4 regions of the Paenibacillus sp. FSL R10-2199 genome follow, and region 2 is predicted to be linked to each of the others. Evidence: riboswitches for the same ligand, from Rfam matches in the RefSeq annotation. Region 2 holds a riboswitch; each other region holds the start of a gene.
What was found. A riboswitch is a leader RNA that binds a small molecule or an ion and turns the genes downstream of it on or off. The one in region 2 is predicted to bind cyclic di-AMP.

Region 1: linked by a shared signal. The riboswitch ahead of NYE33_RS31140 (hypothetical protein) and the one ahead of NYE33_RS21530 (APC family permease) in region 2 are both predicted to bind cyclic di-AMP.
Region 3: linked by a shared signal. The riboswitch ahead of NYE33_RS14895 (alpha/beta fold hydrolase) and the one ahead of NYE33_RS21530 (APC family permease) in region 2 are both predicted to bind cyclic di-AMP.
Region 4: linked by a shared signal. The riboswitch ahead of NYE33_RS01260 (hypothetical protein) and the one ahead of NYE33_RS21530 (APC family permease) in region 2 are both predicted to bind cyclic di-AMP.

What each region holds. Positions count from the first base shown of each region.
Region 1 covers NZ_JBBOBO010000002.1:733,245-740,884, reverse strand. The annotation lists gene NYE33_RS31145 (glycoside hydrolase family 88/105 protein) at 1-775, shown strand, start outside; cyclic di-AMP (ydaO/yuaA leader) riboswitch at 1,048-1,234, shown strand; gene NYE33_RS31140 (hypothetical protein) at 1,390-1,935, shown strand; gene NYE33_RS31135 (flotillin family protein) at 1,936-3,378, shown strand; gene NYE33_RS31130 (MATE family efflux transporter) at 3,557-4,942, shown strand; gene NYE33_RS31125 (endo-1,4-beta-xylanase) at 5,583-7,640, shown strand, end outside.
Region 2 covers NZ_JBBOBO010000001.1:4,882,785-4,890,424, reverse strand. The annotation lists gene NYE33_RS21550 (ABC transporter ATP-binding protein) at 1-352, opposite strand, end outside; gene NYE33_RS21545 (FecCD family ABC transporter permease) at 410-1,432, opposite strand; gene NYE33_RS21540 (FecCD family ABC transporter permease) at 1,444-2,502, opposite strand; gene NYE33_RS21535 (iron-hydroxamate ABC transporter substrate-binding protein) at 2,723-3,736, opposite strand; gene NYE33_RS21530 (APC family permease) at 3,935-5,752, opposite strand; cyclic di-AMP (ydaO/yuaA leader) riboswitch at 5,881-6,040, opposite strand; gene NYE33_RS21525 (disulfide oxidoreductase) at 6,267-6,701, opposite strand; gene NYE33_RS21520 (DsbA family protein) at 6,698-7,453, opposite strand; gene NYE33_RS21515 (ATP-binding protein) at 7,547-7,640, opposite strand, start outside.
Region 3 covers NZ_JBBOBO010000001.1:3,439,751-3,447,390, forward strand. The annotation lists gene NYE33_RS14875 (Na+/H+ antiporter subunit D) at 1-795, shown strand, start outside; gene NYE33_RS14880 (Na+/H+ antiporter subunit E) at 801-1,283, shown strand; gene NYE33_RS14885 (Na(+)/H(+) antiporter subunit F1) at 1,283-1,576, shown strand; partial or broken gene mnhG (monovalent cation/H(+) antiporter subunit G) at 1,566-1,895, shown strand; cyclic di-AMP (ydaO/yuaA leader) riboswitch at 1,869-2,025, shown strand; gene NYE33_RS14895 (alpha/beta fold hydrolase) at 2,033-2,392, shown strand; gene NYE33_RS14900 (MerR family transcriptional regulator) at 2,678-3,079, shown strand; gene NYE33_RS14905 (response regulator) at 3,242-4,249, opposite strand; partial or broken gene NYE33_RS14910 (glycoside hydrolase family 43 protein) at 5,113-5,781, shown strand; gene NYE33_RS14915 (glycoside hydrolase family 43 protein) at 6,055-7,011, shown strand; gene NYE33_RS14920 (alpha-L-rhamnosidase-related protein) at 7,212-7,640, shown strand, end outside.
Region 4 covers NZ_JBBOBO010000001.1:297,045-304,684, reverse strand. The annotation lists gene NYE33_RS01305 (hypothetical protein) at 1-167, shown strand, start outside; gene NYE33_RS01300 (hypothetical protein) at 167-478, shown strand; gene NYE33_RS01295 (hypothetical protein) at 489-956, shown strand; gene NYE33_RS01290 (ABC transporter substrate-binding protein) at 1,082-2,413, shown strand; gene NYE33_RS01285 (ABC transporter substrate-binding protein) at 2,595-3,950, shown strand; gene NYE33_RS01280 (hypothetical protein) at 4,069-4,191, shown strand; gene NYE33_RS01275 (class I SAM-dependent methyltransferase) at 4,266-4,895, opposite strand; gene NYE33_RS01270 (hypothetical protein) at 5,027-5,317, shown strand; gene NYE33_RS01265 (hypothetical protein) at 5,420-5,608, shown strand; gene NYE33_RS01260 (hypothetical protein) at 5,955-6,401, opposite strand; cyclic di-AMP (ydaO/yuaA leader) riboswitch at 6,577-6,744, opposite strand; gene NYE33_RS01255 (MerR family transcriptional regulator) at 7,348-7,640, shown strand, end outside.

The DNA of each region.
Region 1 (7,640 bases), on a different contig from region 2:
AGAATACATTGCCCGTTACATTCAAGGGACACAGTCCCGTGACGAGGCGGGTGCGCTCTACCGCACCCGGGGCACGACCGATTTCATGCAGGGAACAATGTGGTGTGATGATTTGTATATGAGCACCCCTTTTCTGGTCCGGTACTATCAGCTAACCGGAAATGCTGCCTATCTGGATGACGCCGTGGCCCAGTTTCTGCACTACCGCGAGCGGCTGTTCCAGCCGGAGCTTGGCATTATGCACCATGTCTATGACTATAAATTCGGCAAGCCGAATGGTGTGCCTTGGGGCAGAGGCAACGGCTGGGTGCTGTTCTCACTGACCGAGCTGCTGGAGATTCTGCCGGAGCAGCACCCGCAGCGGCCGGAGCTGCTGGATTATTTCCGGGAGCTGTGTGAAGGGTATCTGCGGCTACAGGATGCTGCAGGGCTATGGCATCAAGTTCTGACGGATGCTGAATCCTATGCGGAGGCATCCTGCTCTTCAATGTTCGTGTATGCCTTCGCTAGAGGGGTGCGCAGAGGCTGGCTGCTCAAGCCGCACCCCTACGCCGCTGCGGCAATACGCGGCTGGCACGCCCTTGCCGAATACTGCATCGACAAGCAGGGGAATGTCTACGGCGTCTGCCGGGGATCAGGCTACTCGTTCAATAAGCTCTATTACAAGGAGCAGCTCACCTGGCAGCTCAACGATACTCACGGAATTGGCATAGTACTGCTGGCCGGTATTGAAGCGCTGGAGCTTACGCGGGAGCTGGAAGCACAGAAACGATAAAGAAATTATACTGTATTGATAATATTTGCTGGCCGAGGCTGTCTAGTAAGCAGATTCACTGCTTACTAGACAGCCTCTTTGCTATGTAACAGCACTGCTCCAGAGAAACGGAGCAAGAAGGAGTAAATCATCGGCCGCTTAAGAACGAAAGCAAAGAATACGCCTTCATTCATGCAGGGACGGCATTTTTGGCTTCTTTTGTCAACCGCAGCGTTTTACATTAAATGGCTGCAGGCGTAAGATTCAAATCAACAACCGAATGAAATTTAACTGTTCTCAAATGGCTGAATTCCAGTAATGGGAACGGGGGAACCAACGGTGATTACGGCTTTTGCTCAGATAGCGGCCGCTCACCTGGGGTGAATCCTTGCTGCATGCTGTAACGGTGCTCCGGCAAGGTAGGGCAATCTCGCTGCCCGAATCCGTCAGCTAACCCCGTAAGCCTCGAAGAGAGAGGATGAGCGCCATGATCGATTAACCGACCACGGAGAGCCCTGTTGCTGCTGTGGTCTTTTTGCTGTGCAGCAGCAGTGGAAGACGGTCTGAATCAAAAATAACAATTCATATAACAACGGGAAAGTGTATTTATAATGTGATCTGAACTGCCTAAGGAGGTGATCGTTATCTTAACTATATTTATCGTGTGCTTCTGGGTCGGACTGCTCCTGCTCCTCAGCGGCGGACTTCACGGGCATGGCCTGGCGGGTCATCTGCATGCGGGGGGCGGTGACGCCGGGGGGCCGGGCTTTGTGCCTATACTCCCGCTGATGGTGTTTGTCACAGTCTGGGGCGGCTCCGGTTATGTGCTTATCCGCTTCAGCGGAATGGGCGTGCTTGCAGTAGTGCTGATCTGCACCATGATTGCCTTGCTGACAGGTTGTCTGATGTATGCAGTGTTGGCCCGGGTGATGACCCGGTATGACAGCAGCATGAATGAATTGGATTATGAGCAGGCAGGGCAGCTTGGGTACATCAGTGTACCTGCAGCAGATGGGACAGCCGGGGAAATGAAATATGTGCTGCACGGAACGATGCGCTCCATTGGAGTGAGGGCAGCAAGCGGCCAGCAGCTTGTGAGGGGCGACAGGGTGATTATTTTGAAGGTGGATAAGGGAATGGCGGAAGTAACCCTCTTCGAGAGGGAATTCGGAGAATTATAAATGACGGGAGTGTCGGACCAAATGGTTATTCTTTATTTAATCTCGGGCATTGTTGTTGTTATTCTGCTGGCTTTGTTCAGTATCGTGACCGCTTATAAAAAAGTCCCGCCCAATCAGGCGATGATTGTATACGGTCTCGGCGGTAAAAGAGTGGTGCAGGGCGGCGGTACGTTCGTCATCCCCGGCTTCCAGAACAATAAGACCATCTCGATGATGCTGATGAGCTTCGATGTCATTCCGGCGCAGGCGATGTTCTCCCGGCAGGGCATCAAGCTCAACCTGGAGGCGGTCGCCCAGATAAAAATCAAAAGCGATCCCACCGCTATTCTGACGGCCAGTGAGCAGTTCATCGACCGGCCGGAAGAAGACCGCGAGACGATTATCCTGCATTCGGTGGAGGGCCACCTGCGCGGCTTGATCGGGCAATTGACGGTGGAATCCATCCTCAAGACGCCTGATGAAATCAACAGCAAGATGAGGGAGACCTGCTCGGAGGACCTCGACAAGATGGGGCTTGAGGTCGTCAGCTTCACCATCAAGAAAATTACGGATGACAAAGGGTATATCGACAATATGGGGGTTCCGGAAATTGAGCGCATCCGCCGCGATGCCAGCATTGCCAAGGCGGAAGCGGAACGCGACATTCAGATCAAGCAGGCCGAGGCGGAGAAGGAATCCTCCATTGCCAAAGCCAATGCGCATCAGGCCACCATTGAAGCGGGAACCGCCGCCCGCGCGAAGGAATCCCTGTTTGAGAAGGAACTGAACATCAAGCAGGCGGATTTCAAGCTGGAGACAGAAGTGAAGAAGGCACAGGCGGATCTTGCGTATGAATTGCAGCAGAACAAAATTAAGCAATCGCTCGTTACCGAACAGGTCAAAATCACGCAGATGGAAGCGGAGGCCAACCGCACAGTCCGGGAAATTGAAGTCGAGCTGAGACAGCGGGAGCTGGAGGCAACGGTGATCAAGCCTGCCCAGGCGGAGAACCAGGCTACGGTCATGAGAGCGGAAGCCGCCAAGCAGCGGCAGATTCTTGAGGCGGAAGCCGAGGCAGCGACAACGACCAAGCGCGGACTGGCCACGGCGGAAGCTGAGCTGGCGAAAGGGAGAGCGAATGCGGAGATTGTCCAGCTGGCCGGAGCGGCGGAAGCGGGAGCCCTGGAGAAGAAAGCCGAAGCGTACAAACAGTTCACACAAGCTGCGCTTACCGTGGAATTCCTGAAAATACTGCCGGAGCTGGCTGAGAAAATTGCTTCCCCGCTCGCCAAGGTGGATAAGATTACAGTGATTTCCCAGGATGGAGCTACCTCAGGCGTGAACAAAATTACCGGTGATATTGCCAAAATAATGGCCCAGGTTCCTGAGTTGACCCAGACGCTTACCGGTATGAATGTGACCGAAGCGCTCAGCGGACTGCTTGGCCGGGATAAAGAGCAGTAATTCATATACAGCAGCAATAAAGCCGCCGTTCTTTCGTTAATGGAGAATTGCGGATTTATTGCTTTTTTGTGTGCCGGTTTTTCTCACTGGTCACAGACGTGAAGCTGGATTTGTAGTAAACTGGAAGGAATGTACTGTCTGCTCGCAATTATTCTACAGAAAAGAATGTGATATATTTATGCAGCTTCAGGCTCGACTGCCGGCCAAAAAATGGCTGGAGAAGTACCTTTCCGGGGAAGGGATGGATTACCGGCAAATTGTAGCTTTATTTATTCCGATCCTGATTGACCAGGCTTTCATCATCGGGCTTAATCTGGTAAACACTGCGATGATCAGCTCATCCGGCATGGCGGCGGTCAGTGCGGTGAATATGGTAGATTCACTGAATATATTCCTGATCAACGTATTCGTTGCCATTGCTACCGGCGGGACAGTGGTCGTTGCGCAGTACAAAGGCAGCGGCAACGACCGGATGGTATCCCAGGCTACGGCGGGTTCGGTTACCTCGGTATCGCTGATCGCCGTGGGAATCGGACTTCTGCTCATGGGCTTCCACACGCCGATACTGAACCTGCTGTTCGGAACAGCTTCCGCCGATGTGCTGGATAATGCCCGGATCTACATGATCGGCAGCAGTATTTCTTATCTGGGGATCGCCGTGGTTCAGGCGGTGTGCGGTGCGCTGCGCGGCGTCGGCAGGACGCGGGCTTCGCTGATGCTGTCGCTGATCATGAATCTGCTGTACGTACTCCTGAACGTAGTCTTCATTAACCTGCTGCACATGGGTGTGCTGGGGATGACGCTGGCGGTCAATATTGCGCGGTATGCGGGCATGATCTTTGCCCTGGTGTACCTGTTCAAGATTGACACGGTACTGCGTGTGCGGGTCCGCGACCTGTTCCATGTTCCGGTCTCTATGCTGCGCAGAATTATGTTCATCGGCGTTCCATTTGCAGCTGAGCAGATGTTCTTCAATGGCGGCAAGCTGCTGACCCAGATTTTTATTGTTAGTATGGGCACCTATGCGATTGCGACCAATGCTATTGCCGGCTCGCTGGCGATGGTGTTTCAGATACCGGCCAGTGCGTTGTCTCTGACGATCGTGACGGTGGTCGGCCAAAGCATCGGGCGGGGGGATGTGGCAGATGCCAGAAAATTCATCAAGTCCTTCCTCTGGATCGGTTCAGCCTCGTATGCCTTGGTCGCCCTGCTCCTGATGCCGCTGTTCCATCCGCTGGTGTCAATCTTCTCTCCGCCTCCTGAGATCATTGACGACTTGTTTGTAGTCCTGCTGGTGAATGCTATTGCCCAGATTCCGCTGTGGGCGGTCAGCTTCATTCTGCCGTCCGCGCTGCGGGCAGCGGGGGATTCCCGCTTCACCTCTATCACCTCCATGCTGTCGATGTGGCTGTTCCGGGTCGTATTCGGTTACATTCTCGGGATCGTCCTAGGCTACGGTGTGCTGGGGGTCTGGCTGGCGATGAACTGCGAGTGGGCCGTCCGGGGATTTGTGTTTCTATGGCGCTTCAGAGGCGACAAATGGTTTGCGCATAAGCTGATATGAACGCTGTGGCTGCTGATCTAAAGGCTGTCCCGTAAGTAGTTTTCCCATAAATGTAAGACAACAGAGCAGCGTTGCCCGTTATTAAGTGGCGCTGCTCTGCGTTTTTTGTATCGCGTGCAGATTCCCTGCACGTGGTGTAATGAAGTGAAGGCTGGCGCGATATGATGTCGAGCCGCGTCGGGCTGTCCAAGTGTTCTCCGGTAGGAGTGGCTTCTTCAGGCCAGCAAGTGGAAAAACGTATCTTAATTCGTCAATTTCTGAGCGATGTGCGGAAGCAAGTGGAAAAACAACATCTAATAGGGGTAGTTTTCACTACTTTGGATGAAATGGAGTGATTTAAGTGCTGTTTATTCAACTGCTGATTAAGCAGGGGGACATTCGCTCATCAGCAAGTGTAGTAAATCCAACTGCTATTAATCCGGCCTCTATAGCATCCGGCTTATAAAGTGGCAGACAGGTGCTTCTTAGTTCTGACACTCCAGTGAAATGAACTATAAAAAGCACGGTACAATCTTTAGTTTCGGGTAAGACGCTTTTTTTGCATTATGCTACGATTTGGGTTGAGAAGGGGGGCAGCTTTCACATAACTGTAAGCGCTTAACTCAAAAGAAACCCAAATTCATACAGAGGAGTGCAATGCATGAAGCGAATAATCAAGCAAGTCTCTCTCGTATTACTGGCAGCCGTCCTGCTTCTTCCGGCAGGCGGGTATATTCCGGCTGCTCAGGCAGCAGAGGCCCCGGCCACGGTATACCACGAAAGCTTTGCGGGCGGCACAGGCAAGGCAGTCCAATCCGGAGGCGCCAGCCTCAGTGCAGTCACGGGAGTTCCTTTTGACGGAAATGCCGATGGAGCAGCGTTATACGTAAACAACCGGGTAAATAACTGGGATGCGGTTGATTTCAAATTCTCGGATGTCGGCCTCAAGAACGGGCACACATACACCGTCACTGCTGTCGTCTACGTTGACGCTAATGTAGCGGTCCCGGACGATGCGGCGGCGGCGCTCCAGACGGTGAAAAGCTATGGGAATTATACGGCAGTACCCTATGTGGCAGGCCAATCAGTCACACTGAAGAAAACATTCACTGTGGATACCAGTGCCGTGGACCCCGACAAGAAGGATTATGGCTTGCGCATCAATTCTAACGAGGCCGGGGCCGCAGTGCCATTTTATCTTGGAGATATTCTGTTCACTGAAGAGGGCACTCCAGGCGGCGGGGAAGAACCTGTCCGGGACCCGGCTTTACCATTCAATACGATCACCTTTGAAGACCAGACGGCAGGCGGCTTCACCGGCAGAGCGGGAACCGAGCTGCTTACTGTAACCGGTGAAGAGAATCATACGGCTGATGGTTCCTACGCGCTGAAGGTGGAAGGCAGAACCTCTACCTGGCACGGGCCTTCCCTGCGTGTGGAGAAATACGTGGATAAGGGCAGCGAATACAACATCTCTGCCTGGGTCAAGCTGATCGATCCTGCCAGCTCGCAGCTCCAGTTGTCTACGCAGGTGGGCAATGACAGTGGTGCGAGTTATGTGGCCCTGTCCCCCAAGACGATCAGCACTGCTGACGGCTGGGTGAAATTTGAGGGCAGCTACCGCTATAACAGTGTGGGCGGCGAATATCTGACCCTTTATATTGAAAGCTCCAACAACACAGCAGCCTCCTTTTATATCGACGATATCACTTTTGAGCATACAGGCACCGGCCCGGTGGATATTCAAAGGGATCTGGTTCCTCTAAAAGCAGCCTATCAGAATGACTTCCTGATCGGTAACGCGATTTCAGCCGAGGATCTGGAAGGTGTCCGGCTGGATCTGCTGAAGCTGCATCACAACGTTGCTACCGCAGGCAATGCCATGAAGCCGGATGCGCTGCAGCCGACTAAGGGGAATTTCACTTTTACAGCGGCAGATGCGATGGTGAACAAGGTGCTGGCGGAAGGGATGAAGATGCACGGGCATGTGCTGGTATGGTACCAGCAGTCGCCTGACTGGATGAACCTGACCACGGATGCGGCAGGCAATACCGTTCCTCTGGGACGTGCCGAAGCACTCACCAATCTTAGAACTCATATCCGGGAGGTTATGGAGCATTTTGAGGGCAGGGTGATCTCCTGGGATGTAGTTAATGAAGCAATGAATGATAACCCGTCCAACCCGTCCAACTGGCAAGGGGCTCTGCGTCAATCCCACTGGTATGATGCCATCGGTGCGGACTATGTAGAGCAGGCTTTCCTGGCGGCCAGAGAGGTGCTGGACGATCATCCAGAGTGGGATATCAAGCTGTATTACAATGATTACAACGATGATAACCAGAACAAAGCCCAGGCCATCTACAGTATGGTCAAGGAAATCAACGACAGGTACGCGCTTACTAACCCCGGGAAGCTGCTGATTGACGGTGTGGGGATGCAGGCACATTACAATATCAACACGAATCCCGATAACGTCAAGCTGTCGCTGGAGAAATTCATCTCGCTTGGAGTAGAGGTCAGCATTACCGAGCTCGATATTCAAGCCGGAAGCGACAATAAGCAAACGGAGAAGGAATTGGTCGACCAGGGCTATCTGTATGCGAAATTGATGGATCTCTACAAGGCACATGCCGCCAATATCGAGCGCGTTACCTTCTGGGGAATGGATGACCGTACCAGCTGGAGAGCTGTCTCAAGTCCGCTGCTGTTTGACAGGGAT
Region 2 (7,640 bases):
GGTCTTCAGGCGTCATGGTGCCGAAGCCCTTCTGATGGGGGTAGCGGCCGTAACCCACAAGCTCAGATACAGTAAGACCGTCAGGTGCTGTAGGATTCTGCGGCAGAATCGCCAGCTGCTTGGCCACCTCTTTGGTGGACAGGTTATGAATGGATTTGCCGTCAAGCATGACGCTGCCGCTCTTCGGCTTCATGATGCGTGCCATCGTCTTCAGGATAGTCGATTTACCTGAGCCGTTCGCTCCAACCAGCGCTGTAATCTTCCCTGTCGGAAGTGACAGGTTCAGCCCCTTTACAATCATTGCCTCTGCGTATCCGATACTCAGCTGTTCTGTATTCAAACGTTCCGACATGATACTCACTCCTCAGGATTTTAATTTTTCATGATAATTCGCCTATGAATGCCTATGTTAAGCCTTAGATTTTGCCAAAAGATATAAAAAGTACGGGGCGCCGATGATCGCCACCACGATACCTGTAGGTATCTCTGTAGGCTGCAGAATCCAGCGCCCGATGGTGTCTGCGGTAAGCAGCAGCAGCGCGCCTATCAGAGCGGCTACAGGCAGCATGATCTGATGACGCGGGCCTACAAGTCTGCGGGCGAGATGCGGTGCAATCAGTCCGACGAAGCCGATGCCTCCGCTGACCGAGACGCAGGCGCCTGCGAGAGCCACAGCAGCAGCCAAGAGCAGCAGACGTTCCCGCTCCAGCGGCAGCCCAAGTCCCTTGGAGGTTTCATCCCCCAGGTTTAGTACGTTAAGCACCCGGGCTTTGTAGAACGCGAACGGCAGCAGAATCAATATCCAGGGGAGCAATGCCAGCACGAACCGCCAGTCTCCGCCCCAGATTTTGCCGGCCAGCCAGATGGCTACGAACTGATAATTCTGCGGGTCCAGTCTTAACGACAGGATCAGCTGAAAAGCGTAAATGCCGGCACCTACGGCAATTCCGATCAGGATCAGCCGTGTCGGCGAGAGTCCGTCGGCTCTCCGGTAGGAGAGAAAATAGATCAGCGTGGCCGTAAGCGCTGCACCTGCCAGCGCCAGCAGCGGAAGAACAAAGATGGGCCCCGCTGTGGTTGCCGGGACAAATGAAATGAAGATCAGCACTGCGAATCCCGCTCCGGCGTTAATCCCTAAGGTAGAGGGTTCAGCAAGAGCATTGCGCGACAGGCCTTGCAGAATAGATCCGGATACTGCGAAACCCGCCCCGATGAGCAGTGAGATCACTATACGCGGCAGCCGGAAATCAAACAGAATCAGCTTCTGCTGTTTGGTTCCTTCACCGAGCAAAGTATGTAGAACATCAAGTGGTGATAAGCGCATGAAGCCGGTATTCATACTGACAATAAAAATAATGACGATAAGTGCAGCAAGCAGCGTTAGAATACCGGCTTCTCTGGTGCGGCGCGATTTCACTGAGGGTACAGACATGGTCCTGTTCATTACAGCTCCCCCTTGCGCTTGCTGGCCAGATAGATGAAGAACGGTACGCCGATTACTGCAATCAGGGCACCTATCGGTGTTTCATAAGGCGCATTAATCATTCTCGCAGCGATATCGGCAAAGAGGATCAGGACGCTCCCGAGTACTGCCGAGCAAGGAATGATCCAGCGGTAATCCACCCCCACCAGATAACGGGTAATATGCGGAACCATTAATCCGACAAAAGCAATCGGGCCCACCGTCGAGACCGCCGCTCCGGCAAGAATGACCACAATGATCATCCCTACGGTCTGTACTAGCCGTGTGCGCTGCCCCAGTCCAGCGGCAACATCCCTTCCCAGGCTTAACAGCGTGATGGAACGCGAGAGCACCAGCGACCCGATAAGCGCACCTGCAACCCAGGGGGACATAATCTTGAGCTGTGTCCAGTTCGCTCCCCCAATCCCGCCTGCCATCCAGAACGCGATATCCTGGGAGAGGTGATACAGAATGGCGACGCCTTGGCTGAGCGCCAGCAGCATAGCACTGACCGCCGCACCCGCTAAGGTCAGGCGTAGCGGTGTCAGCCCGCTATGGGACAGCGAACCGATGCCGAAGACTAAGAGCGATGCCACAGCCGCTCCAATGAAGCAGTAGATCATGATATACATGAAAGACAGCGAAGGCGCAAAGGCGAAAGCCAATGCCAGGCCGACACCGGCTCCGGCGTTGAGTCCCAGCAGCCCCGAATCCGCCAGCGGATTCCGGGTCATTCCCTGCATGATCGCGCCGGCAACAGCAAAACATGCCCCCACCAGTGCTCCAGCCAAAGCCCGGGGGATTCGCAGCTCCCGGATGACCTGATGCTGTCCCAGCTCCGGATTGAAGCGGACAACAGCTTCCCATACAGTAGCCAGCCGGATATCTGCTGCTCCTACCGATACAGACAACATCAGTCCGAAGACGATGACAGCTATTCCGAGCAGCAGTATCGTAGCTGCAGCCACCGGCCGCGACTTGATGGGTTTATCCCCTGCAGCCGTAGAAGGATTGAGGTTAGAACGTGTGGATGAAACCATAAGCCGTCTCCTTAACAGGATTATTACTTGCTTCTAATTGATTATCATTCTCATTATCGCAAATATATGAATTTTGTACAAGCAGATAACGCGTAATCTATGCTGAACGCCCTCATCTATCGCTCCATTTAAAAAAAGGTGCAGATCATCGTATCCGGGGATACAAGGACCTGCACACTCTATACCGGCAGAGGCTGATTACCGGCATTTTGAACGCATCTTATTTTACAAGACTGCTCAGAGCATCATCAATTGTTTTGGAGTTAGCTATAGGACCGCTGTACAGCCAGCTGGTTGATCTGCTAAACTCATGAACATTCCCCGCCTTAACAGCCGGAATCCCCTTCCAGATCGCGCCATCCGTAACTTCAGCAGCATCCGCCCCGTCACTGTTCACTAGGATGATATGATCTGCAGTCAGCTCAGACAATTTCTCAAGTGATATCGGATTCCACGTTGCTCTGGACTCAGCAGGAATTTCGGTAACCAGATTCGGAAGCTTCACGCCAAGATCACCATACAGGACTGCCCCGCTGCTGCGGGTTTCATCTACTATATAGAAGTTCTTGGATACCAGCCAGAGAATGGCAACGGACTCATCGCCGATCGCAGCGGAGATTTTTGTTTTGGCATCAGCCGCTTTTTGATCATAGGCAGCAATGGCTGCTTCAGCTTCAGGCGTTTTGTTCAACAGCTCGCCGATCTTGAGCAGCGATTTGCGCCAGTCCTTGCTGACTTCGTCGCCGAGTACATACGTTGGTGCAATTTTGTTCAGCTGGTCATACAGACCGTTCTGGACAGTACCTTCCGATTGTACAATAGTGAAGTCCGGTGCGAAGCTGGTTACAGCTTCGAGTGGAAGGTCATAGCTGATGGTTGGAATGTCCTTAAGCTCAGCTGCAAGGTAATCCTGAGTGCCGTTTGTCACGGACCATTGGGCAACCGGAGTCACGCCAAGTGCGACCAGATAGTCTTCCAGATAAGAAGCAAGCACACGCTGCGGGTTCGCAGGGACAGTGACTTTATGTCCCATGGCATCCGTTACTGTTTGCTCTACCGCTGGAGCTGTTGTTTCTGCCGGTGCAGTAGTGGCTTCTGCAGGTGCCGTAGTTGCCGCAGCTCCGTTATTGGCTGCATTGTTATTTCCGCATGCGGATAATAAGAACGTCGTGGTCATGAGTCCGGCCATAGCCAGCTTCATGCTTGTTGATCTTTGCAGGTTGAACGAAAACATTAATTACCCCTCCTGTATATACATTCATTATTGGTCAAAGGTGATTGCGGCCTTCGCCTCACATAAACTGATGATATTGATTCTCATTCTCTATGTCAACTAAATTATCTGATTCCATTTATACTCACCCTGCGCATAACAAAAAACGGCTATTCCCGCAACCTGCGGAAACAGCCGTTTTACATATAAAGGGTATGTCTATTTGTGCAAATGATACGGTACAGTTGCTATAACGATATCCTTCTGATTCATCAGATAAGAGCGGATGAACAAGCTGGTCTGATTATGCAGAATCGCCTGCCACCAATGCTTCGTAACAAATTGCGGAATGAGTACAGTAATGTGGTCTGTAGAAGCGGTTTTCCACTCCACCGTATCGATGAATTTCACCAGCGGGCGGATGATGCTGCGGTAACGAGAGCGGAGTACAATCAGGCGCACTCCAGGGTTCCACTCTTCCCACTTCTGTTCCATTTTGTGAATCTCTTCTTCATCGAATCCGACATATACAGCCACTACATTCTCAGTCAATGACTTCGCATAGCTGATCGAATGCAGTACTGCACGGGTGACACCGGCAACAGGTACAACCACTGTGCTTCCTTTAATGCAAGGTTTATCCGTAGCCGGACAAATACGCAGCTGATCGGCAATATTCATATAATGGCGGTGAATCCGGTGGAACACGATGATTACAAGCGGCAGGAAGATGAAGGCCATCCATACACTCGAGAATTTAGTAATAATGAAGATGAGCGTAATGGTTAAGGTTGTGAGCATGCCTACTGTATTCACAGCGAATTTGCTCTGCCAGCCCTTAGGCTTGGTTCTGTACCACTGGACCATCATGCCAAGCTGTGAAAGGGTAAACGGAATGAATACCCCAACGGCGTATAATGGAATCAACCCTTCGGTATTTCCGTGAAAAGCAGCTACAAGCACAGCCGACATTACGCCGAGGAAAATAATGCCGTTGGAGAATCCCAGCCGGTCTCCGCGCACCATGAAGGCGTGGGGTAAATATTTGTCTTTGGCGAACATGAACGCCAGCAGCGGGAAGGCCGAATACGCTGTATTCGCCGCCAGGAACAAGATTACTGCGGTGATGCCTTGGATGAAGAAGTACAAACCGCCGCGGCCAAAGGTAGACTCGGTAATCTGTGACACAACCGTTGCTTTCTCGTCCGGCATGATACCGTACCAATAAGCCAAAAGCGTAATCCCCGTGAACATAGCCCCGAGAATCAGACCCATCAGCATCAGCGTTTTAGCCGCATTTTTCTCAGCCGGTGCTTTGAAGTTAGGAATCGCATTGGAGACCGCTTCTACCCCGGTCAGTGCCGAACAGCCGGAGCTGAAGGCCTTAAGCAGAAGGAACATACTGACGTTCGATACCGCCGAGCCGATCTCAGGAACCTGGGCATGAGCACCGCCGGTTGCATACTTGAAGACTCCCGCGATAATCAGTACAAAGATGGAGACGACGAACAGATATACCGGAATGGCTATGAATGAAGCAGATTCAGTAACACCCCGCAGATTGACAATCGTTAAGAGCAGAATGACAGTAACCGCTATGAGTACACTATGATTATGAAGACCCGGGAACGCTGATGTGATCGCATCCGTTCCCGCCGAGGCGCTTACCGCCACCGTAAGAATATAATCCACCAGCAAAGAGCCGCCGGCAAGCAAGCCGGTATGAACCCCGAGATTGGTTTTGGCAACAATATAGGCGCCCCCGCCTTGCGGATAAGCAAAAATGGTCTGCCGATAAGACAGGATTAAGATGGCCAGCAGGCCCAATACGGCTAATGCAATTGGCAATGAGTACCAGATAGCTGTGAAACCTGCGGCCACAAGTACGATTAAGATTTGTTCTGTTCCGTAGGCTACAGACGAGAGCGCATCAGAAGACAGGACAGCCAGTGCTTTCACCTTGGATAACTTTTCATGATCGAGTTCGTTCGACTTCATCGGACGCCCGATCAATAGTCGTTTTACCTTGCTTACCATTGTAGTAACAGTTCCTCTCTTTGTTAAGTTGAAACGGCAGTACCGCGCGCTGTTTTCATAAGTGGATTTCATAAATGCAGGCACAAAAATAAGCATACGGAAATGATCCGCATGCCTTGAGTGCATGGTCATTATCCCACTATTGCTTACGAGGTTAGCTGGCGGATTCGGGCTGTGGTAGCCCTACGGTTTTCGAGTCTGCTGACCCGCTTCCGATTCACCCCGTTGGCACTCGGCCAAGTTTGGTTCCCCCGTTTTTCCTTCCGGAAAATTCAGCGCATATTCAACTTCTCACAAGGACTAATATTAATCTACAATGCCTCTTCCGTAAAGCGTTGAAACAAATGAAAAAAGAATGAAAAACAACCAAAACAACCAAATCCATGATCCGGTATGTCTTGATCTTTCATTCTCTTTCATTATCCCTTTATCGCGTGATTTTACAGCGTTTCTGCATAATAATTTACACTTAATTTAAGGGGAATAGTTACTCTTCATTCTGCCTGACGGCTTCTTACTCACCTGCATCCTCTTTACGCCCTGTCCATAGCAGAATTGTGATTAATGCGAACGCAATGAGTGCCAGCAGCGGGATGGTGATGAATCCGAAATAATTCAGATAATCCGTGTTGCACGGCACACCGATTGTACATGGAAGCACCTTGCTGAGTGCCGGAATTTTCTGCTCTGCGTAATGATAGATCGAAATGCTTCCGCCAATCAAACTTAAGGGAAGGACATACGGGATAATGCGCTTATCCCCCCGGTAAGTGGCGATTCCGAGCAAAATCAGCTGCGGGTACATAAATATCCGCTGAAACCAGCATAGCTTGCAGGGCTCATATTTCAGCACTTCACTGAGATACAGACTGCCTGCTACAGCAACAACCGAGACGAACCAGGCCAAGTAGAGACAATTCCGGCGGCAGAATGCAGAGAATTTATTCATTGTCCAGCCACAGCTTCCGCAGCTACCTGGATTTGAGCATCGATTTCCTCCATATTAAAAGGTTCATTCACTTTGACTCCATTGACAAACAATGACGGCGTGTTGGTTATGCCGGTGTCAGTGCCAAGCTGGATATCTCTCTCCAATTCGCTTTCGTAGGTCTTGTCTTCAATATCCTTACGCAGCAGGTCGAAGTCAATGGGCAGTTCTAATTGCTGTGCCAGACTTACCAGGAAGTCCGGTGTTGCCCACTCCACCTTTTCTTCACCCTGGTTAGCATAGATGGCATCGAAGAATTTCCAGAAAGCCTCTTGATTCTGATGGTATACGGAGAGTGCCGCGAGTGAGGCTGTTCTCGAATCCGTACCAATAAAGGCCAGGTTGACGAAGTAAAAGGCTGCTTTATCCTGATTGACATACTCCTGAACGATTTGCGGTTTAATCACCCCGGTGAACTGGGCGCAAGCCGGACATTTGTAATCGCCGAATTCAACGATTTTGACTGGAGCATCTTCTTTGCCCAGCCGTGCCATTTCACTGTAATTGAAGTCAACGGGAGCCGCAGCAGATCCTGTGGTTGAGCCGTCCTTCGAGGCCAGCATGAATAATCCTACAAAAATAATTACGACTAATGCCACTGTACTCACGATCAGAATTCTCGTTTTCTGCTTCTGCTGTTCCTGCTCTGCCCGGCGTTTCTCCTGCTTGCTCATCTGGGGAAGCGCGACATTGTTCTTATTCGGTTTGCTCAAAGAGAGTTCCTTTCTGTCCATAGGACTGTCGTGATAAAAGATAAGTTACTTTAAAATTATATAATTAAAGTTCTCTCCTTGGCAAACCCTACATTATACAGCTTTTGTTGCCGCAGGCACTCCGCTGTCTTCATTTTCTTGGTTGTAAATCAGCTCCGGCGATGAATCCAGCGACTGCAGTACAATT
Region 3 (7,640 bases), 1.4 Mb from region 2:
CTTCCAGGGTCATACAGTGCGCCTCCGGCGGCTGTTAGAGCGTTGTTCGGTGCACTGCTGACCAAAGTGGGACTCTATGCAATCATCCGCACCTTCACGCTGCTGTTTGTTAACGATCCCGGCTTCACCCATGACTGGATTGCCTGGATGGCTGCTGCTACCATGATTCTGGGCAGCCTGGGGGCAGTAGCTTATAAGGATATCCCGAGGATTCTGAATTATAACATCATTATCAGCGTTGGATTTGTAGCCTTTGGACTCGCTGCAGGGACTGCAGATTCACTGAATGGGGCGGTCTTCTATCTGCTGCACGATATGCTGGCCAAGGGACTCATGTTTATTCTGGGCGGGATGATTATATCCGCAGCCGGAACTGACCGGCTAGGCAGTATGGGCGGGATGATTAAAAGGTATCCGTTCATCGGCTGGATGTTCTTTATCCTTGCTCTTGCCCTGACAGGTATTCCGCCGCTGAGCGGGTTTGCCGGCAAGATTCTGATCATCCGCGGAGCTCTGGCTGAGGGAATGCTGACGTTGTCCTTAATTGGACTAGGATCGAGCTTACTGGTGCTGTATTCCCTGATGAAGGTGTTCAGGCTGGCGTTCTGGGGAAATGAACCGGTGAATGAATTGCCTAGAGTGAACTTGAAGGCTGCATCGGCTATTGCCGCCGGACTCCTGCTGCTTGTGATTGCTATGGGGGTCGGTGCCGAGTCCGTCTATGCTTATGTATCGCAGGCAGGCGAGGTTTTGGCGTCACCTGCGCGGTACATTGAAGCCATAATGAAGGAGTAGAGAAGATGGCCCTACAATTCCTCTTAAATCTGTTGATTGCCTTTCTGTGGATGGCGATAAATAACGATGGCTCTGGCTCAAGCTTCATAGCGGGCTACGTCATCGGTATTATATTATTGCTGATTTTGACGAAATCCCTGGCCCGGACCCGGCCATTCTATCTCATACGTATATGGGCTATACTGAAGCTTCTGCTGATCTTTGCCCGTGAACTTACGGTCTCGAATTTCGTGGTCATCGGCCATATCATCCGTCCAAAGCTGGCTATACGTCCCGGTATCTTTGCTTATGAGACTGCCTTGACCTCGGCTTGGGAGGTTACGCTGTTATCGTGCCTGATCTGTCTGACGCCGGGAACCCTGACTCTTGATGTTTCGAAGGATGGCAGGACGCTGTACATTCATGCAATTGATATTAAAGATGCAGAGCTGCTTGTCGCGCAGATTAGAGGCACTTTCGAACAAGCGATTATGGAGGTGACCCGGTAATGATCCAAGTTATGCTAACCGTGGCAATGATCATTCTGGCGCTGGCGATGCTGGCATGCCTGTTCCGTCTCCTGAAAGGGCCAACCCGTTCAGACAGGGTTGCCGCGCTCGATACGATAGGCATTCATGTACTCGCAATGATCACTGTTTTCTGTATGCTGCTGGATACCCAGGATTTTCTTGAAGTTATTCTGGTTATCGGTATTCTGACGTTTATTGGAACAACGGCACTGGCCAGATATATTGAACGGGGAGCCGTTATAGAGGATGGAGGGAACCCGAATGACAGGTGAACTGATTAGCTCCATTCTTGTGGTGATGGGTGCAGTCTTCTGCGGCTTAAGTGCCTTCGGCTTGGTCCGGCTGCCTGATGTGTACCTGCGTTCACATGCGGCTACCAAAAGTGCAACCTTCGGGGTGCTGTGTCTGCTGACAGGAGGCTTCCTGTACTTTTGGTTTAAAGACGGAACGGTTAATATCAAGCTGCTGCTGGCGATTGTTTTTGTATTCATCACTTCACCGGTGGCAGGCCATTTAAATGGCCGGGCAGCCTACCGTTCCGGAGTTCCCTTATGGAAGGGAAGCATACAGGATGATCTGAAGGTCCTGGGGGAAGAAAGTCAGGAAACGTCTGCAAAATAATACTTCCAGGTTATATGGGGTGAATCTCGGGAAAAACGAGTAGGGCTACTTTCAGGCCCGAATCCGGCAGCTAACCCCGCAAGCGTTCATGAGAGGATGCACTGTTTATGCCGCATATTGAAGTGAATGGAACGTCGCTATATTACGAGATGTCGGGCAACGGTCTGCCCATTGTTTTTATTCATGATTATTCGACCTCCCATCATCTGTTTGAGCCGCAAGCGGATTATTTCAGCAAGCGTGCGAAAGTGATCGTATTTGATCTAAGAGGGAACGGGCAATCGGGGAAAATGGATGTGGAGATTAGCCGGATCGTAGACACACAATGTGAAGATTTGAAGCTGTTATTGGACGCTTTATCTGTAGAGAAGGCTGTGATCGTAGCTTGTTCCAGTGGTGCTGTGCTCGCCCAGCTCGACAGACCGCACGAAGGAAATTGCAGCAGAGTATGGTGCGGTCATTTATGACTTTGAATGGATCGGTTGTTCAAGGAACTGAACAGTGAGGGAAGGGTAACCTCAAGCCTCCGGCGAAACCGGCGGGTCCGGCGGGACTGCAATATCCAGTGGATCGGCCCACTTCTTCGTAAACGTGCATTTTCCCATAGCCGGATGTATCTACGGCCAACTGCCTTCGCAGGCAGTTGGCCGTTTTTGATGCGAAAAAACGCAAATAAGTAATTTCACACATTTATTTCGTGGAACACGAATACCATTAAAATATATAAGTCCACTAGAAAGAGGAGAGATGTTATGGTTCGCCATTACACGCAGCTGGAATTGATCACGATATCGAAATTACCTCCGACCACAGTGAAGAGATGGCTAGAGTATTTCTCTTATTTTGTAGCCGCGACCCGTCAGGGAGACCAGGTGCTTTACCCTTATGAAACTTTGAAACTACTGAAGCGGATCAGTGAACTGCGTGCAGAGCGTTACCATCTTAGTACCATTGTTCGTCTGCTGATTGAAGACGGCTTTCCGATGTATGGCAAAGAGGACAAGAAGGAGTTGCAACCTCCTCCGCCAATGGAGAAAATCAGCGCCGAGCCGAAGAAGCCGGACAGACAGCAGCTGCTTGTTGCTTCCCTGGCGGCGCTTGCCGATGAGCTTAACCGGATTGCGGATCATCTTAACCACTTGAAGGTGCAATAAATACATTCCGGCCCGAATTCAATGAGCGGCAGCTTCATGGTTTGAGCTTGTCCATTTTGCTTAGACTCAGCCACTGCCCCCGCGTAACCGAGGTATCGGGAGTAATGCCCAGATGCGCGGACATTAGACGTGATTTATGAGGTGGTGAAATCCGGTTGGAACTTAAGATACCGGATGATTATCAAGAGGAATCATGAACGATACTGTCGTGCCCCTGCCCGGTTCACTCTGGATAAGAAGACCCTGGCCATACCGCTGAACCAAGCGGCGGTTGGTATTCCTTAAGCCGATTCCCCCGGTGTTATGCCGGGTAAGGCTTAGGAGGTTCTCAATCTCGGCAGCCGGAATCCCTTTGCCATTATCTATAATCTGTACACAGGCGCCAGCTTCCGCCTGATATATGCGCACCACCAGTTCGCCGCCCTTCGCCCGGCTCAGCAATCCATGTCTTACTGCATTCTCAACGAGCGGCTGGATGGACAGCGGAGGAAGCTTGAAACGGAGAGCGGGCTGGATCTCCCACACCACAGTTAACCTGTCTCCAAAACGGACTTGCTCAATGAATAAATAGGATTTCACCAGGGAAATTTCATTCTCCAGATCCACCAGCTGATTCGTATTAATGAAATCAACGCTATACCGCAAGTAATCTGCAAATGCACCCGCTACATTACGCATCTGTTCCATATCAAATTCACTCAGGGCCATAATGGAGTTGATGGTGTTGAATAAGAAATGCGGTTTGATCTGGGCCTGCAAGTAGGCTGTTTCCATCCGCAGACTTTGGTCAATCGATTGTTTCAACGAAATCAATGCCTGCACTCTGTACTTCAGCTCTAATCTTTCAACAGGTTTGGTTACATAGTCATTGGCTCCATGTAAGAATTCTGTATATGACTCTTCTGAAATCGAATGGGTAATTAACAAGAGTATCGGCAGCTCCGTAATATCAAAATGTTGTCTGACCTGCTTGGTAAGCTCATGTCCTGACATTTGCGGCATTTTCACATCGGCAATTAACAAATCCCAGGAAGCAGAGCGGATCAGTTCAAGGGCTTCATGGGCACTGGAGACCGCAGTTAATCTGTAATTTTCTTCATAGAGAATATTAGCCAACACTTTCAGGTTCACCGGATCCTCGTCCACAATTAGAATATTGGGTCTTGCCATCTCATAGAGAGGCCCGGACGATCCTGCACGGACCACTTCAGCAGATCCTTTATCTTCGCTAATGTTGCGGCGTTGTTTAACCCTAGAGGCTTCAATAATAATCTCTCCTTGCTCCGTTATACTTAATTGCGTTATGCAGCAAATTAAATAGAATTTGGGATAATCTTTTTTCATCTGCATATACGTGTGAGAGTTTTGAAGAGATAGTTAACCGGGAAAATCAACATATAAATGCTATAAATGGAGAGGGTTGTCATATAAAACCGAAAGTCCTTCCAATAATGTTGCTTGCACATTCCTTTGGCGTAATGGTTGTTAGTGCAGCTACCTCACTCACATTTCCGTTTTTCTTCTGCTCGCTTTTTTCCCAAGGTTAGATGCCTCCCTCGAGCATAGTGTAAACGTCTTAACTGAACAATAAATGAACAAATTTTGTGGGCTTTGATGGCGAAGGCAAGGCTGTAACCAGTCTCGGGCGCAACCGGCTGGTGAAACGAAGCTGTAATTTTGAGTGGATAGGCGCAGTGTTCCTTACTTGAACAAGGATGGAGCCCGACTAGCCCCGGGTGAAGATCAAAGCGGTGATCCCGTAAACGTGAGAGATCCAGCAGGTTGATTTTTATTGCCCAGCTATCATTAGGTGGCAGACATTGCAGCCATGTAAAAGGTAATGAAGCCGCTGAATCCGTTCAGCGGTTTTTTTTCTCAGGTGAATTTCAGCAGAAACAGCATTGACTCTATCTATGTTCCCTAACTATAATATTAATATAATAGTAAATAGATTAATGTTTGTGTTAACTAAATGACACGAAGCCGGACTGGAAGATTTGTTCGGTATAATAATTCCCTAAGGAGGGCTTAGCTTGTCTCAATCTATACCCGCATACACCGGTTATCTCTTAGTTCATTTCATCGGGGAGCAGCCGGATGGCGAACAGGTCTACTTCTCCTACAGTGAGGACGGCCTGCACTTTAAGGATCTGAACGCGGGTCTGCCTGTTCTGCGCTCGGAGCTCGGGGAAAAGGGAGCCAGAGATCCCTTTATCATCCGTTCGCCGAAGGAAAGCAAATTCTATCTGATTGCCACCGATCTGCGCATTGCCAACGGCAAGGGCTGGGGTGCAGCCGTGGAGGCCGGCAGCCGCGATATTATCGTCTGGGAATCTGCAGATCTGGTGAACTGGTCACAGCCGTGGGCAGTTACGGTCGGTGTGGAGGGCGCCGGATGTGTATGGGCTCCTGAGGCGATTTACGATGAGGCTGCGGATGAATTCCTGGTATTCTGGGCTTCGGCTACTCAGGAGCCGCATGAGAGTGAACGGAAGCATAAAATATACAGCGCGCGCACGAAGAATTTCCGGGAATTTACGGCAGCAGAGAAGTACATTGAGCGCGACAATCATATCATTGATACGACAATTATCGCTGCTGGCGGGAGGTACTACCGTTTCTCGAAGGATGAGACAACTAAGAATATCCGGGTGGAGCAAGGTGCGTCGCTGGATAAAGACGCCTTCAGCTTTGTGGATGCGCCGGTTCTGGAGGCCATTATGGGCGTGGAAGGCCCGGAGATTTATAAGCTGAACGGCCGCGGGGAATGGTGCCTGATTGTGGACCGTTATGCGGAAGGGAAGGGATATCTTCCCTTGTTAACGTCTGACCTTAGCAGCGGCGATTTCCGCGTGCTTGCAGACAGGGAGTTCGACCTTGGTGTAAACACCAAACGCCACGGCGGAGTCCTTCCGGTTACTGCCGGGGAACGCAGCCTGCTGCTGGCGGCCTTCGGGGACGGACATAGCTACATAATGAATGAAACAATCACCAACCCGGTTGTCCTACAGCGGGCAGACCCCTGCATTTACCGGCATAGTGACGGCTATTATTACTTCACCGCTTCGGTTCCCGAATATGACCGGATTGAGCTGCGGAGAGCCCGGACGATCGGCGGACTTACAGCCAGCGAGCCTGTCGTCATCTGGACGAAGCATACCACCGGTATTATGAGCGGTTATGTATGGGCGCCGGAAATTCATTACATCAGCGGGAAGTGGTACATCTATTTCTCCGCCGGCAGTGATGATGCACCTTTTGCACAGCGTCTGTATGTACTGGAGAATGCTTCTGACAATCCGCTGGAAGGAAGCTGGGAGGAGAAGGGGAGAATCTATACCGCATGGGATACGTTCTCGCTGGATGCCACTACCTTTGCGCATGCGGGATCGCAGTATCTGGTGTGGGCGCAGGAGGACCCTTCGGTTCAGGGGAACTCCAGCCTGTTTATCTCGAAGATGGCTAATCCATGGACGCTGGAAGGTGAGCAGATCCTGCTGACCCGGCCGGACTATGAGTGGGAGACGATTGGATACCGTGTAAATGAAGGGCCTGCTGTTATGAAAAAGAACGGAAGAGTTCTCCTGACCTATTCGGCCAGCGCGACCGATCACCATTACTGCATGGGCCTGCTTACCGCACCGGATGACAGCAATCTGCTGGACCCCGGCTCGTGGACGAAATCCCCGGTCCCCGTCTTTACGACCAGCGAAGAGAACGGCCAGTACGGTCCGGGACATAACAGCTTTACGGTAACGGCAGATGGAACGCAGGACCTGCTTGTCTATCACGCCAGAAATTATAAGGAAATAGAGGGAGATCCCTTGAATGACCCTAACCGTCATACCCGTGTCCAGCCTGTGGCATGGGGAGAAGACGGACTGCCGGTATTCGGATTGCCGGTGCCGGATGGCCATGAGCTAACTTTATAGAATGAGGAAGGGGTACCCGGCATGCGCCAAGCAGCCGGGTGCCCCTTCTTGCTGAGCAATGGATTATCCAAATAGTGTTCCCTAATAGGGAAGCAAACTGTAATAAGAGCAAAATTTGCTGTATTCACTGCATGTTCAAACGGACTGGAATACGGTTTACTAGAGGAGGAAACAAGCTAACCCGAGGGAGGAACTACAGTATGACACAAGCTATGCAGCGTCAGGAAGTCGTATCCATACGCAAAAATGAGGCATTTGCCGCAGTTGCCGCGCAGCTGGAGCCCCGGCTTATTCACCGGGAATGTACGCCGAAGCAGATCGTCCGGATGATAAGGAATGAACAGCTGATCCATGGCTGGCAGGCAGAAGCGGTGCAACACGTGCAAGACCTGCCCGGCATGTCATTCGGCAAAGGTGAAGAGGTGATTCTAGATTTCGGCGAACATCTGGTCGGAGCTCTGGCAATCCGGATCGTTCCCGTCGGCAGCCCGCCGGATGCCCCGCTGCATCTGCAGATTACACTTGGTGAAATGCCGGTGGAGATGGCGGAACCCTTCTCGGAATACAACGGATGGCTTAGCAGCTCCTGGCTGCAGGAGGAGCGGATTCATCTGGATGTACTCCCCGCT
Region 4 (7,640 bases), 4.6 Mb from region 2:
GGAACTTGGAGCCTGGAAAAACCGGCAACTGGGATGATTGGTCTTTTATGCCGGCGATTGTTTATGACGCTACTCTTCGGTCAGATATGAAGCTGCAAGAGTCTAAGGCACCGTATGGTTCGGTTGTAGCTGCACTGGCCGCCCTGATGTGGTTGCCGAGAATGTAATGCTGCAGTTTGGCTTGGAGTTCACTGATGCTTTTGATACTACAGTTGATTTGGATAAGATGTTAGATCATTTGGATAAAGGGAATATCTTATATGTCATGTTTAGGGAACTGGACATTCCAGAGGGACACTCGTCTATGATCAAGGGCTACTGGAAGTTAGGAAACCATGTCCAGTTCATCGTCTCTGACCCGAATTACAACATGATGGGGCCTTTTGGCTATCTGGAATATTTAAAGGATGCCGAGACCATGTTGCTTGATATGGAAAGGCATCTACCGAGGTATTTTATAATACCGCCGGGAGAATAGGAGGAAATGAATGATGAAGAAAATTATATTCGCATGCGTCATCTGTGCTTTCTTCCTTGTGGGATGTAGCAGCAATAATGAGGCGAACCCAGATAAAATAAGTCCCGATGAGAATCTGCAACATACGTTGGAGCAATACATGCGGGCCATCGCTAATAAAGATGCTGAAACTTTGGTCGAGTTATACGGCGGCAGCTACCAGGGGCTCATGAATTTATCTCCTGAAACAGATCCTGACGATGAGCAAGAATTATTCAATCAGTATCTGGAGCTGATTCCTGACATCTCCCTTAAAGAGATTGTTGATCAGACCGAGGTAAGCAAGGATGAATGTAAATTCGTGATTACGTTAAAGCATGAAGACGGAACCTTGTTCCAGACACAGGAGTTCGACACAATCACTGATAAGTTCACCTACACAGTTAAAAGAGTTGACGGTAGATTAAAGGTAATGGAAGTCCCTCCATATCAACCCTAAGGTTGATATGGAGGCTTTAAGGAAATGATAAGGATTTCGGTAGCTGGCTGATAAGTTTTCTCTTATATACTTAGCTCAGTACAAACAGATAATCGTTTTAACAATAAAGGAGTGGAGGTATTATTTTGAAGAGAACTATTTTAAAAAAGTCAGTAATCGTTAGTTTGAGCTTTATGCTATTGGCTATTTCAGCAGGCTTTAGCCAAGACCCAAAAGCTTCTGCTAATTCAAACACCCAGGTTAACACGAAACAAACTCTAAAGGTGCTGTACGAAGACAAATATTATTTCGATGAGAACTTGTTCAAATCGCAATTTCCCGATACTCAGATTCAGGAAGTGAAATGGGATGGGAAATCAGACTTAAAAGCTTTTATCGCCAAGCAATCGCCAGATGTTGTCATGTTGAACACCCTTGAATATAAGCAGATGTCCAAGGAGAACCAGTTAGCAGAACTGGGACAGTTAATCAAGAGTGACAACTATAACACTGCAACCCTATATCCTGGATTGTTGGACGCACTCAAAGTGAATGGAAAGCTCTACGGGCTAAGTCCGCGCTTCAACACAGAATCCCTTTTTTACAATGTAGACTTATTCAAAAAATATAATGTCCCCTTACCGAAGGACGGAATGACTTGGGAAGAAATACTGAAACTATCCGCGAAATTCCCAACTAAAGGAAATAAGGACACCCGTATCTGGGGACTTCACTATCCGCTTGATAATTACACCTATTTGATCAATGATATAGCAACTTCTGAAGGGTTAACCCGTTATAATCCTGATACACTTAAAGTAACTATGAATACAGCCGCTTGGAAAAGGGTATTCAGTATGGCTATCACTGCGATAAAATCCAATACCATAGAAGGCTCAAATAAAAGTGGATATGATGTGGACCCTTTCCTTATGGGAAGAGCGGCTATGACAGTAAGTACGACTAGTATGAATACTTTAAAGGGGGTAACTGCAAATAAATCTGCTATAGCAAAGTACAAACCGTTTACCGTTAAAATTGCTGCGGGTCCTGCCGATCCTAAGAACCGGAACATGACACGAAACATTCATCTTGATTCAATCTTTGCGATTCCGGCTAGTTCATCTAATAAAGATCTTGCTTGGGATTTCGTCAAATTCTATAACGGAGCGGATTTTGCTAAATTTAAGTCCGAGATGCTTTCAGATTATTCCCTGTCACGGATGGATTATAGTAAAGAATACAAAGGATTTAGTATGGAGGCCTTCTATAAATTAAAACCAAACCTGGAAACACCACCATATGTTAATCCAATAGGAGTTCCATTTAACAATGCACAGTATTCACTTATCCTGCAGAGTGAAGTTAAACAGGTAATAAGCAACAAAAAGACACTAGACAAAGCGCTGGCTTCCATTCAAACACAGGTTCAAAAGAGCCTTGATGAGGCTGTGAAAAAGCAAAAAGCGAAGAAATAACCCAGGCCCCATTCTTAGATAGCTTCTATCTGAGAATGGGTTCCTTTTTGTCCGCACTTCTCAGCCTTATTTAAGGAAATGATAAGGATTTCAGTAGCTGGCTTATAAGCTTTCTATTCTATACTTGGGTCCATCCAAGTGAATAACCGTTTGAAATAACAAATGAGTGGAGGCTTTATTTTTGAAGAAAAATATGATACAGAAGATCATGCTTACTAGTTTCAGTGTGATGTTGATCGGTACCTCAGCAGGTCTTGCCACAGGTCAACTGGTTTCCGCAAATTCGAATAGCCAGGCAGATACGAAAGATACTTTAAAAGTATTGTATTGGAACGCTGATGATTTCAATAGGACGTACGGGAACCAGTTCAGTAAGAACTACCCGGATACAGACATCGAAGTCTTTGCACCTACAGGTTCAGGTTCGGTTACAGATTACAATTCGGCGATCCAAAAGTATTCACCGGATCTTGTAATGCTGCCCCCCTATGATTACCAGCAAATGTCTAAAGATAAAAAGCTGGCAGATTTAGAACCGTTAATTGAACGGGATCAGTATGACATGACAACAGTGTACCCTGGCTTGCTTGCTGAATTGAAGGAACAAGGCGGCGGCAAACTTTATGGGTTAAGCCTAAAGGTGGAGTCGTATGCTCTTCTGTATAATGCGGATTTATTTAAAAAGCACCATGTTAAAGCACCAAGTGACGGAATGACGTGGGAAGAAATATTGAAGCTTGCTGGTGAATTCCCTACTACAGGAGATAAGAACACCCGAATTTGGGGTCTAAGCTCCTTTGGGTCCAGCAATTTGGTAATGGATATTGCCAGAACAGAAGGATTAACGTATATTGATCCAAATACTCTTAAGGCTACTGCGAATACAGCGTCGTGGAAAAATGCCTATCGCCTGTCTGTCGAGGCTACGAAGTCGGGGGTACTTGACGAAAGAATCACTCTGTCGGGCAAAAGTTACCTGGAAAGCAGCCCGTTCATTATGGGACGATCCGCTATGATAGTAGCCTCTATCAGTCAGCTGCAGTCCTTGCAAGCAGCAAATAGCAATGTAAAAAATTATAAACCGTTTACGCTTGGTATGGCTGCCGGCCCTGCGGATTCTAAGGACCGGAAGTCAACAGGATATGTGTTTGGTTCTGAGATTTTGGCTATTCCAGCAGGTGCATCGAATCTGGATGCCGCTTGGGAGTTCATTAAATATTTCAATGGGGATGACCACGCTAACGAATACTACAAACCTAACAACTCTAATAATAGTATAGGTGCACCTCTGTCCCGCATGGTTAAAGAGTATTCTGGTTACAAGCTGGATGCATTCTATAAATTAAAACCTAACTTCAATTCATCTATTACAAGTTATGCGCTCATGAACAAGTCACCAGATTTGGAATTGGATTTTTGGTCAATACTATCTGAAGAACTGACACAGGTAGTAAACGGGAAGAAAACATTAGACAAAGCTACTGCTGCAATTCAAACACAAACACAAGCTGCTGCTGATAAAGTGGCAAAAGCATAGATGAAAAGGTAATTAACACAATGTGTTTCTGAAATCAGGATCATTTAATCATCAACTTACCAGATTGGAACACACATTATTACAATTCCCTTCTTTTCTTTCACTAAAGGCGGGCCGAATGTTAGTTTCTAACGGAAGCAACCTGATAGATTTCACGCAAGGGATGCTAACGGGTATAGGCATTGTGAGTATGGTGGTGACCATCATAGCCTTTGGCAGATATCAGAAGCGCAGCCAGTAAACATAGATCAAAGCCCATTCGCCGGGGGAGGCGGGTGGGCTTTTTTTACTTATGCAGACAGTGCGCTTGGAGCGCTATCCTTCCTTTTTACATTTTACAATTAAGAAGTTTATGGAAGGTTTGTTTTTCATATTCTTACCGGGCTCATCTATTTCTGATATCTCGACCAGGCCATAGTTGGCAAAGTCTTGTTGAATGGAGTCAGCATCATAAAAAAACATTTTCACTCGGTCCATGATTTCGAAATAGTCTGTATCCAGTTGGACGCCCTTACCGTACATTGGTGCTTTTTTGGATACCGTTGTAAAGACCATATATCCTCCCGGCTTCAGCTGATTATAACAATCCTGAATGAACTTCTCCCGCTCACGCTGATCCAATAAGTGAATCAGTGCATAGCAGAAAATACCGTCATAGAGTTTGTTGTCAAATGGCATATCGGTTACCGAGCCGTGGTAAACATTCATATCCAGCCCGCGCTGCCTCGCCAGATCAATCGCTGTTTGCGAAATTTCAATACCAGTAACATCTATACCATTGTCCATAAAAACCTTTGCATTTCTGCCATATCCAATGCCGGGAATCAGGATGTCTTTAACATTCTTTTCAAGGAAAAAATCCTTGGTTAAGATTGCCGAGTCAGAAGGTTCAAATCCCCACATCGTTTGTTTTTCTATGAAGCTTGCTTCCCAGAACTCCGTCATAGCCCGATCTCCTTTAATTACACTAAATAGTTATTACGGACATATTATATCTACGATAGAACCAATTTGCAATGTTATTGTTAACCTTCGTATTTTAGCTAAGTGATGATCCGGAGTTGAACAGTGTGGTAGTGAGCTATCTGGATGATTTCATTGCGAAAGTGCACATGTGGTGTTCCGGAGATACCTCAGAAAGTAAGACGATAGATGAAAGGAAGGCTCTGTATGCTGAAATCAGCAAGGAGACGGCAAATATAACAGATTACGAAATTAATGAAATGAATAAAATAAACGCTGATGAATACGAAGTGGTAGTGGACAGGTCCTGGGATAACGGGAGTGATAATACTGCTGTCTATTCAATGATTAAAATGATGGGATATGGAAGGTGGATGACCTGTAGTGATGAAACGGGCTTATAAATAATGCTGTTCTATAGAGTGATCACAAACCACCCTAAACTGGTTAAACCCCCGCAGATAGTGTACCTTAGTAATATTAGTAATTAGGAGTGGTGATTTTTTGTGAAAAAAAGTAGACAAACCCCCGTGCTGGTCGTGGTCTCCATCCTGCTGATCATTATCAGCAGCCTGATCCCGTCGGACAAATCAACCTGGCTGGGAGCACTGCAGACCATCTTGCTGGGCGTCGGGCTGCTCGGATGCTGCATGGCTTTTTGGCGGTTCGCCAAGGGCGGCAAGGGCAAGCGCTGATTTCTGGCACTGGAACAGATAGCATAGCATTAGCAAATGGAGAGCCGTGGCGGATGCTGCGGCTTTTATTAATATGTACGACGTCAGCGGATTTACTCTATGCAGCGCTTGCTACGCGGACTGAGAGGACCTTATTTTGTGAAAAAGCCTGCTTTTTTGCCCGTTGCGGACTCAGGCGCGCTTATATTGTTCGATGGAGCTCAAAATGAGGCGAAACTGGTTAGTTAAGGTCCTCTGAGTCCGCATGGATCGCTGATTCGACTGATTGGGCGAAATAACGGATCTACAGTCCGCATGGATCGCAGCAGCATGCTTGAGTCTATTGTTGCAGGCCCCACCCAGCTCCCTATCCCGCCGACGGACGCGGGACAGCTGGCCGCGCAGCAGCCATCTGTTCGCGAATCCCTCTGAGCTGCGCTTTCAGCTCAGGAACGCTTCGCTGCAGGATGAGGCTGATCTCGGGCAGCGGCAGCTGGATGCCGTACCATAAGGCGCTGGCGATCTGATCCTCCCAGGTGAGCAGGGCAGAAGAGCAGCGGCCGCGGTCTTGAGCAACCAGCGAGCATTGCCGGATGCATTCCCTGTAGGAGGCAAGGGAGTAAGCATCTGCTTGGATGCTGCCCTTGAGCCAAGGCTCATAGAGTGCCGCGAATGTAGCAATTGCGGCTTGATCGGCGCGGGCGCCCTTCTCCAGCAGGAGACAGCTTAGCGCATAGATGGTTCCGCTATATTGCTCAATATAGCTGGTGAATCCGGCAGCGGGAACTGCATTGGACGATAATGGGTCTGGCATGTGGACACGTTCCTTCCTGAATGTGGGCGATTTATAGTTTGGATATGTAGTTGATAGGTTTGCCGAAATGCTGATCCGCCGGAATAAGTGCGCAAAAAACCGCAGACAGAGGAGGACCTCTGCTGCGGTTTTGTTACAGGCGTAAGAAGCCTGGGGCAAAATCGTGGCGGATCAAGATCTCTCTCTTTACGCTTACGGGGTTAGCTGTCGGATTCGGACGGTGAGAGTCGCCCTACCTTTTGAGACTGCGTAATTGAAGTCTCCTTCGGATTCACCCCAAGTAGGCCTGCGGCCTGATGGTTCCCCCGTTTTCCGCTTGGCGGAAATTCAGCGTGCATTCACATTATCGCTGGTAACTTTCAACACGAATCATACCCTTTCAGGATTGTATTTGTAAAAATGGAAAAGAGTGCTTCTGCGCCGGATTTGCAATAAATTGCTGCTTCGCGAGGAATATTGGAGACTAAAACCATATATGTGGCCGATTATCATCCGTTTATCTCGCTCAATCGCCGTTTTTTATTTTTGGGAGGCAGCGGTGAGGGAACTCCGGAAATATTAATGCGTTAGACCGGAAACGCCGTCGATATTGATTTTTTGTGAAATGGCGTATTAGTGAGTAATCGGGAGATAATGAGAGATTGAAGATGAAGTAAGCGTTACCCGTCTGGCAAATAGATTCGTGAATGTGTTATTAGAGTAATTATGGCGGTTTACAATTTGTACCTGAATTAGAGCCTGATTCTACGAAAAGTGTACCTTTCTAGCCGCACAAACCATACATCCGGGAGGGCCTAATTCCCGCTTCCCGAATGCTTGACTTGGACCCTACTCCAGGGATTATCATTTGATTCTGTAAGGGCAGACGGTCAGTAAATTACCAAGACTGAAAGCCAAACTAAGAAGCTGGATTAAGAAGCTAGATTAAGAAGGAGGCCAGCAGCCAATGGAGCCTGTTTTTACGATCGCCGAGGTAGCAGAGCGGACAGGACTCAGCCAGGATACCATCCGCTATTATGAGAAAATCAAGCTCCTGCCCCCGGCAAGCCGCAAGGAGAACGGCCAGCGGGCATACAGCAGGCGTGAGCTGGACCGGGTGCATTTCGTCGCTATTCTCAAAAGAACCCATATGCCACTGCGCACCATTCAAGAATATATCAGGGCTTCAGCGGAAGAGGACTACGAGGAATGCTACAGTGTGCTGGACGGGCATAAAACGTTGATTGAAGAGCAGCTCAC